Regions from separate parts of the Lysinibacillus sp. CNPSo 3705 genome, predicted to be linked through region 1. Evidence: riboswitches for the same ligand, from Rfam matches in the RefSeq annotation. Region 1 holds a riboswitch; the other holds the start of a gene.
The links. Region 1 has a riboswitch for FMN ahead of PVA17_RS04215 (ECF transporter S component). Riboswitches for the same ligand answer to the same signal wherever they lie in the genome.
Positions count from the first base shown of each region.

Region 2: another riboswitch for FMN. It lies ahead of ribE (riboflavin synthase); the one in region 1 lies ahead of PVA17_RS04215 (ECF transporter S component).

Region 1 covers NZ_JAQZSD010000007.1:29,519-33,915, reverse strand. Annotated here, with positions in the region: gene sigX (RNA polymerase sigma factor SigX) at 1-53, shown strand, start outside; gene PVA17_RS04220 (RNA polymerase subunit sigma) at 50-1,354, shown strand; FMN riboswitch at 1,626-1,822, shown strand; gene PVA17_RS04215 (ECF transporter S component) at 2,044-2,628, shown strand; gene PVA17_RS04210 (SH3 domain-containing protein) at 3,580-4,397, shown strand, end outside.
Region 2 covers NZ_JAQZSD010000006.1:82,365-86,761, forward strand. Annotated here, with positions in the region: gene PVA17_RS03960 (spore germination protein) at 1-404, opposite strand, end outside; gene ribH (6,7-dimethyl-8-ribityllumazine synthase) at 589-1,056, opposite strand; partial or broken gene ribB (3,4-dihydroxy-2-butanone-4-phosphate synthase) at 1,108-1,701, opposite strand; gene ribE (riboflavin synthase) at 1,796-2,434, opposite strand; FMN riboswitch at 2,578-2,703, opposite strand; FMN riboswitch at 2,828-2,953, opposite strand; gene PVA17_RS03980 (YibE/F family protein) at 3,200-4,324, shown strand; gene PVA17_RS03985 (YibE/F family protein) at 4,324-4,397, shown strand, end outside.

The DNA of each region.
Region 1 (4,397 bases):
TTTTAAGACAACAGCTACAACAGGTTAGAGAACAGGAGGCGAAATGGCAATGACACATAACCAATTTGATGATGACCAACTTGAGCATCTATTAAATAATGCCCCTAAGCTTTCTGACCGCCGTTCAAAAGAAGAAATATTAAATCGATTATTGACAGATGCTCGCTTGCAGGATAATGCTCATCTTCAAGGAGCTATACAACAACCAATAGATGATGAAATAACAGCACAAGAGCAACAACACGGTAATCCTCCACAACAAGAAAGTACAGAGACAGCAACAAAGAAGAAAGTTCATAAATGGCCAATTTTTATGAGTGTTGCAGCAGTTTTCGCTTTAACAGTATTTACAGGCTCGACGTTGCTAAATCATAATGATACAAAAATAGACCAGGCTAATGCGCCTGAAACCTCTCAATATTCAATATCGCCAGACGATCATGTAGCGAAAAGCTCTATCAACCATGATAAGATGATGGAATCCAACAACATCGTAGCAGAACATTCAAGGATCATGTCTCTACGATCATCTGTTTATGCGGAAGATTTAACAGATGCAGTTGTATTTCATATTGGTTTGGCCAATCGTGATAAGAAAAGCGTGCCGATGACGTATATCATTCCAAATGAACGAGTAGCTACTGATTTTCCGAAGAAAAAGCCTACAACATTACAAATGTATGAAAAGTATGCGCCGCAAATTGATGAAAAAGCAAATGGTTTTACTAACTATCATCCATATAAAGGAGAATTGAAGGAGAAGGGCGATAAACTCGTTCATGTTTTGCCGAAGAAAAATGATTATGATGTTGCTTCAGCAGATACGAAAGAATATTTAGATACTTTACAGGATACATTCTCAGATTCAGAGTATAAAGATGTTGAGTTTGAAAATTCTGATGGTACAGCCTACAAATTTTCTAAGGATGAAGAGCCAAGTAAGTCTATGACCTTAACAAGCGCAAATCATTTTAATTATTATTTATATAAAGATGAAAATGGAGCTGAATATTTATCACCCGATACTCGTAAAACTTTTTCCACTGTTACAGAAGCGCTTACCGTTATGCGAAATAAAAATGATGATGTATACGTTCCAGTTGTACCGGAAAATATAACATACAGTGTGAAAGAAGTAGCAGAAGGTGTTATTGTTACATTTGATGAGCCGCTTGATTTAACGACCATGGATACTGTTCGTGCAACTCAAATGATAGAAGCTATGATGCTTACTGCTGCAAGTTTTGAACAACAAATACGTCTAGACAATGTTGTACAGGAAAGCTGGGAAGGATTTGATTTAAAAAACTTCTTGCCAAAGCCTGTAGGAGCCAATAAACGATATATGCCATAAACAGCCTAACAACAAAAATAGAATTAAAGAAATTTTTTGGAGCATTCTCGCCACTATATGTGCGTGAATGCTCTTATTATTGCAGCGAAAGCAAAGCATCCTGCATCCTGTACAGAAATGTCTCTCACCTCAATAGGTGGTGAGATGGATATGGACTTAAGCTCTTTTCATGCGCTTAAAGCATACAAGTTTAATCGGAATTTTTTAAGCAAAGCTATTTACTTTTCTCTAATAATTCATTATAGTAAGGCTATGAAACAAAAAAATAATGATTCATCTTCGGGGCAGGGTGAAAATCCCGACCGGCGGTAATAGAGTTGTAAATCGCTAATGTTTCCTTTAAGACATATTAGCTCGCATATTTACGAAAGGCTCTTCAGCCCGCGACCTGTGCAAATATTTTTTTGCATGGCTGACTTGGTGCGATTCCAAGGCCGACAGTTAAAGTCTGGATGGGAGAAGATGGAGGTACGATCGTCATTCATTGTTATGAATTTAACTATGTACGAGCGTTTTTTCGATGTGATTTCACACAGCGTATGCTCAGAAAATAGTTAATTAATGGCGTTTTTTAATCTTGCCTATTCTCCCTTATGCTCTTTGCATAAGGGTTTTTTCATGATGATGATCGATTAGGTCGTAACCTTTCTTCTTGCGAGATTGAATCAGCAAAGAGGAGAGAGTTTTCAATGAAGAAAAATGTTAAACTTCAATCGTATATTACGATTGGCATGCTGAGCAGTATTTCGTTTTTATTAATGCTTTTTAATTTCCCGATTCCGCCGTTTCCAGCGTTTTTGGAAGTGGACTTCAGTGATATGCCAGCATTATTAGCGGCGATTACTATGGGACCTGTAGCCGGTATTTTAGTAGAATTATTTAAAAATGTGTTGGACTGGGTTTTCTCAGGCACGCCAACGGGAGTACCGGTAGGACATATCGCGAACTTTGCAACAGGTATTTTATTTATTCTACCAGTGAGCTTTGTATTTAATCGCTCCAAAACAGTTAAAGGCCTTGTCGGAGGTTTAGCTGCTGGAACAATTGTAATGGCAGTAGGAATGAGCATTCTTAACTATGTTGTATTTTTACCTATGTACACTTACTTTTTAGGTATGGAGCCTGTTGTAGGTGATTCACTATATAAAATGATCGTAGCTGGTATTTTGCCATTTAACATTGTGAAAGGTATTTTAATTACTATTCTCATGGCATTACTATTCACAACAATGCGTAAATGGATTCATCATCAGCGTTCTATGTATATGAGTTAATTTCTAGAATAAAGTTTGATTTAGGATAGTGTTCAAGTAATGACACCTCATTGGACTGTTAAAGTCTAGGAGGTGTTTTTTGTTGCTTAAATTTGCAATTGCAGATTTTTTAGATGAGAAAGAGTTACAGAATTTAAGCAATATACACTGACCTAACAAGATGGTATTAAGGTAACACAATTACTAGATATTGACGAATCTCAATCGAAGGAATTTCTTAAAAGATATTGTGGGCGATATACATGTAAGAAACCACTTCTACAATACAATCGAGAGGGAGAAGAAGGTCTAATTTTTCTCAACGGATGATACATTACCTATAAGTGTATTTGAATTTGCTCGTTGTGTATCTGAAATATCGTAGGCAAGATGTTTGGTTATGCTCCTGCAACTGTATTCAACAATGAGATAATTGACGTTGTTTGTGAAATGAGAGAAGAATTCGTGCATTGATTCAGAATTTAGAACTAGCAGGTTTGATTGAGGTTGATAGAATGTTTCGAAGAAAGATGGTTCTTTTGCTAAGAGCAATACCTATAACATCATACATAAGGGGAGGCAATTCCTCCCTCTTTTTATATACCACTAAAGTACGAAGGTGACATTTTGGTATGTTGCTTTTAGATTCCAAAAGTAACTCAATTGTTTCAACTTTGAGTCAGCTTACAACAACAATCGTAGAAAGCTTACAGAGCGTGATAGATTTTGCTTGGGCTTGTTTCAATGGACTTTAGGAAGCTTACTTATTTCACAAAAAAGTAAAAATCCAACAATCGCTATTTACACCGAATTAAAATTAAACAATATATGTTTGAGATATCATTTATCACTTGAAAATGTTAAATAAAGGGAATGTTGACTATTACCCCTATCTCAAATATTGGGTTTATGATAATATATATCTGAATCTTTTATCTTTAAAAAATATGAAAGGAAGTGTAATAATCACATATGAAAAAGATATTGAAACCTTTGATTAGTGTGATTGCCATTGGTACCCTCTCTCTATCTATAAACATAGATAAAAATGTATTAGCTAATAATATTGCAAATACATGTAAGTATGATTCGGCATCGAATGTAAACCCTGATTATTCCACAATGAACTGTTTGTTAACCGAAACAGCACTGAGTTATGATGTTCCACCTGAAATTGTGAAGGCAATAGCGGAAGGTGAAAGTGGAAATTGGCGTCATTTCGATAGTAAAGGTGAAGCGATTGTGACAGCAGATAATGGAATTGGCATTATGCAAATTACAAATCAAGCTGGCTACGATCAAGATAGACTAAAAAGCGATATTGTCTATAATATTCAAGCTGGTGTAAAGACTCTAGATGATATGTTTAAGCGGAAGGATTTGCCTAGCATCAACGGTGGGGAAAGAGATGTATTGGAACATTGGTACTTCGCTATCATGGCTTATAACGGTACTAAACCAGTAAATAGTCCAATTGTCCAAGCAACTAATGAAAGAAATGCAAATGCCTATCAAGAAAGAATTCTCCGAATTATTGAGAAATTGGAATTAATAGACTTAACAGAGCTGCCTTTTAAACGCGAACATTTTCAATATGATTCTAACAGCAGGGAAAATATTAAATTTTCAGCGATGAACTATAAATTTGATGTACCATTAACAAAATCAAAGTATTTTTTTAAAACAAATCAGAAAGTTAGTGCAACAACAACTAATGTAACATTAAGGACAAGACCTACTAAGGATAGTCCTGCTATGGGTACTTTACGTGAAGGCGAAATTGTTACCAT
Region 2 (4,397 bases), on a different contig from region 1:
TCATCTCTCGGACCTCTGACAACTAATTCAAGAGTTGTTTCTTTAGGCTCCCGATTTGGTTTTTTTGCGATATAACTCGAATACAACAAATTCAGATTTTCAAAATATAGTAAAACATGCCCTTTATAGACTCTAGTTATCGCATCATCTTTACTTGTTATTCTCTGAAGATGAGGAATGTGTAAATTATTTTGTATATGTTCCTCTAACAATTCCTCCGATTTTCCAGCAAATAATGATTGTACTCGTTGTACAATAACAGTCTGCAGTAACCGCTCATCCATCATTCCTTCACATTTTATCAAATGTACTTTATGTTGCTGAAATAAATATTCTTGGAATATTACATCAGCAGAGCGTTGAAATAGTGACTTCAAAGATTTCAAATTTAATTCTTGTTGCATTGAAGAAATATCCCTCATCTCCTACTGAGTCAGCTCCTAATTAGTACATTTATGAGTAATAACACAAATACACTTACGGCTATTTTCCCCATGGTCTAAAAAAATATGCAAGAAAACTTTAAAGTTCATAATGCTTTTTCAGAATAATTCACCTACGAATTTTTCATACTATTATTAGAAAAACTTATCCAATCATCTTCTTTAAATTCGCCATTTCAATAGCAGACATCGCTGCATCATAGCCTTTATTTCCTGATTTAGTCCCTGCACGCTCAATCGCTTGTTCAATACTTTCTGTAGTAACAATGCCAAAAATAACAGGTACATTTGTAGTTAGTGATACATTAGCAATTCCTTTTGCTGATTCATTACATACATAATCATAATGTGTTGTTGAGCCACGGATTACTGTACCTAATCCAATTATTGCATCATATTTCTTTGTTTCGGCTAACTGTTTTGCAATGAACGGAACTTCAAATGCACCAGGAACCCATGCGACATCGATAGAATTCTCATCCACACCATGTCGCTTTAAACCATCTAATGCACCGTCTAATAATTTGCTTGTAATAAATTCGTTGAAACGACCAACTACTACTGCTATTTTTAAATCCGTACCAATCAATTGTGCTTCAAATGTTTTAACCATTGTTCTTTTCTCCTTTTATATAGACATTTTATTTTCTTCCATTATTTGTTGACGACGATAAGTGGCCAATGCTTCTATGGAGATCATTTTTAAATGATGTAGCGCTGCATATTTAACAAGGTCATTAAAGCGAAGCATTTTGCCATTGTCCCCCATAATTTCACAAATAATGCCCGCAGGAATACTATGACAAAGCTTGGCCAAATCAATTGTAGCTTCTGTATGCCCTCTACGCTCTAATACACCATTTTCCTTTGCAACTAACGGGAATACATGACCGGGTCTACGAAAATCCGTAGCTTTCGCTTGTGGTTCTAGCATTTTTTGTATAGTCATTGCCCGTTCAAAGGCACTAATTCCAGTCGTTGTGTCTACATGATCAATACTAACGGTAAATGCCGTTTGATGATTATCTGTATTAATACTAACCATAGGCTTTAATGCTAATTTTTGTGCAAGCTCCTGTGAAATCGGCGTACAAATAAGACCTCTTCCATAAGTCGCCATAAAATTAATCGTTTCTGGGGTCATAAATTCCGCAAGTGCGAGTAAGTCCCCTTCGTTTTCTCGGTCCTCGTCATCTACTACAATAATCATCTTCCCTTGTTTTAAATCCTCTAATGCTTCTTCAATTGAATGTAGCAATATCGCCACCTCCAGCTCGTAAAATGTATTAGATCCATTATGCCTCGGCATAATTGCGTCTAAAATCTTGCAGATATTTGGACTCTACTAGAAGTTAAAACCCGTTTTTTGCTAAGAAGTCTCTTGAAATGGTTGGTGCTTCCTGTCCACGCTTAAGTTGATGCAAAATGTATTTTCCAACTAAATCGGTTTCAACATTGACGAGATCACCAATTTTTTTCATACCTAAAATAGTTTCCTTGTATGTGTGAGGTATCAGTGATACTGTGATACCGTTTTTCTCGACATGGAAGAGGGTTAAACTCGTTCCGTCGATTGTAATGGAGCCCTTTGGTATACAGTAGCTCGTTAACTCCTTCGATAGTTCAACATCAATATAGACTGCATTTGCTAATGGTCGCTTGCGCACTATTTTCCCTATCCCGTCTACATGTCCGGATACAAAATGACCACCGAAACGTCCATTAGCCGACATAGCGCGCTCTAAATTTACCGGATCTCCAACTACGAGCTGCTGTAAATTTGTTGCGCTCACTGTTTCAGGCATTACATCCATCGTTAGCTCTTGTTCATTAAAATGTATCACTGTTAAACAAACACCATTGACCGCTATACTGTCTCCGAGCTTTACATCCTCTACCATTTGCTTTGAAATTACGGTAATTTTCATACTTTGCCGATCACTTTGCATGGTTTTTACGGTACCAATATCCTCAACAATTCCTGTAAACATTTTTTCACCTGCTTTCAATCATTTAATAAATTTCCGTTCAAACAAAAAACCCCTTACATGAAAGGGGTTTGGGAGTTTATCTACATAAGACGTCAACAAATAAACCTTATGGATATAATATTTTTTCCATAGGCTGTCATCTCATCGTTCTTCTCCCATCCAGACTGTCACTGTCGGTTTTGGATTCGCACCAAATCAGCTTGCGCTCACGGACTTTGAATTTTTTCATCACCGCCGATTGGGAATTTCACCCTACCCCGAAGAACTACTGCTATTCAATTTTTTAGCTAAATAAAACAAAAACTACTTCCCGCTATAAAATGGGAAGTAGTTAACATAAAAGCATACTCAAAGAAACCTTATAAACTCAAGCGAATTTAAAAAGCTCATACTTTTACCCTTCTCCCATCCAGACTATAACTGTCGGTTTTGGATTTGCACCAAATCAGCTTGCGCTCACGGACTTTGAATTTCTTCATCACCGCCGATTGGGAATTTCACCCTACCCTGAAGGATATTTTTATTTAGCTATTTCTAACGATAACACTATTTTATTTTATTATCCAGATAATTCTTAATAGAAATTTTTTTCTCTACCTAATTTCGCTTTCATAAATTTGTACTAACGTTGGTTTTTTTCTTAAATGAAGGAACCTCTAGTCATTTAGCACGTTACTTTATAATGGCATTTTTTTATCTGCTTAACATTAACAATGAACGCAACGAATATGATTAGATTCCCTTCTCACATTGGAGGTTTTTTTATTGCAAACCATCTTGAAAAAAAAATCGTTTAACAAAGTCATATTTTATACTTTTATCGCAATTTGCTTTATCGCTTCTGTTTTTTTCGTTTATCACAATGAAGGATTTTATGACCGTCCAATTGCAGAAGTTATAAAAACAGAATTAAAAGAATCAAATCTTGTAACGGATATGTATGAAAATGATGATCATTTATATACTCAGCAAATTACAGCTGTATTAAAAAATGGTGAAAAAAAAGGTAAGCTTATTCATTTTACCAATGAGTATTCAGCATCTGGAGCCTTTGATCAAGAGTACCATGTTGGACATAAATTATTTGTTTCTATAAAAGCAAATACAAACGAAAATGGAGATTTAACTGGGACAATTTTAGACGTAAAACGTGATCAGTTTGTCTTGATAGTGGCGTGGATTTTTATCGTTGCTTTGCTGATTGTTGGGAAAAGACAAGGGTTATTTTCTATCATCAGTTTAGTTGTAAATTCTCTTGTCTTATCCTACGCTTTAGATTTATATATACATTCCAATATAAATTTGATAGTTATTAGCGGGGCATGTGTTCTTTTATTTACAGTCATTTCTTTAATTCTCATTAACGGCTTGAACGAGAAAACATATGCGGGGATTGTTGCAACACTTATTGGAACATTTATTTCGTTATTGATTAGCGCTTTAGTTTTGTGGATCACAAACGAGAACGGAATTCGATATGAAGAGATGCAATTTTTAACGCGCCCATATCGAGTAATTTTTATGGCTGGGTTATTTATTGGAGCACTAGGAGCTGTAATGGATGTCTCCATCACAATGGCTTCTTCAATGTTCGCTTTATTTGAGCAAAACCAAGATCTATCTGACCAAGCACTGAAAACCTCAGGAATTGATATCGGGAAAGACATTATGGGAACGATTACAAGTATTTTGTTTTTTGTTTATATTTGTGGCTCAATCCCTATGTTGATTTTATATTTGAAAAACTCTTATCCATTGGGGCAAACACTTTCCATGAACCTTTCATTAGAATTAGCGAGAGCCCTAGCAGGGGGAATCGGTGTTGTCTTAACGATTCCGATCAGTTTATACACTTCTATTTTTTTCATTAATCGAAAGAGGGCAAAATAATGAATGTATTAGTATGGTTAACGGCCATTTTATTCATATTAATGATTGTTATTGGTGGGAAAAAAGGTGTACG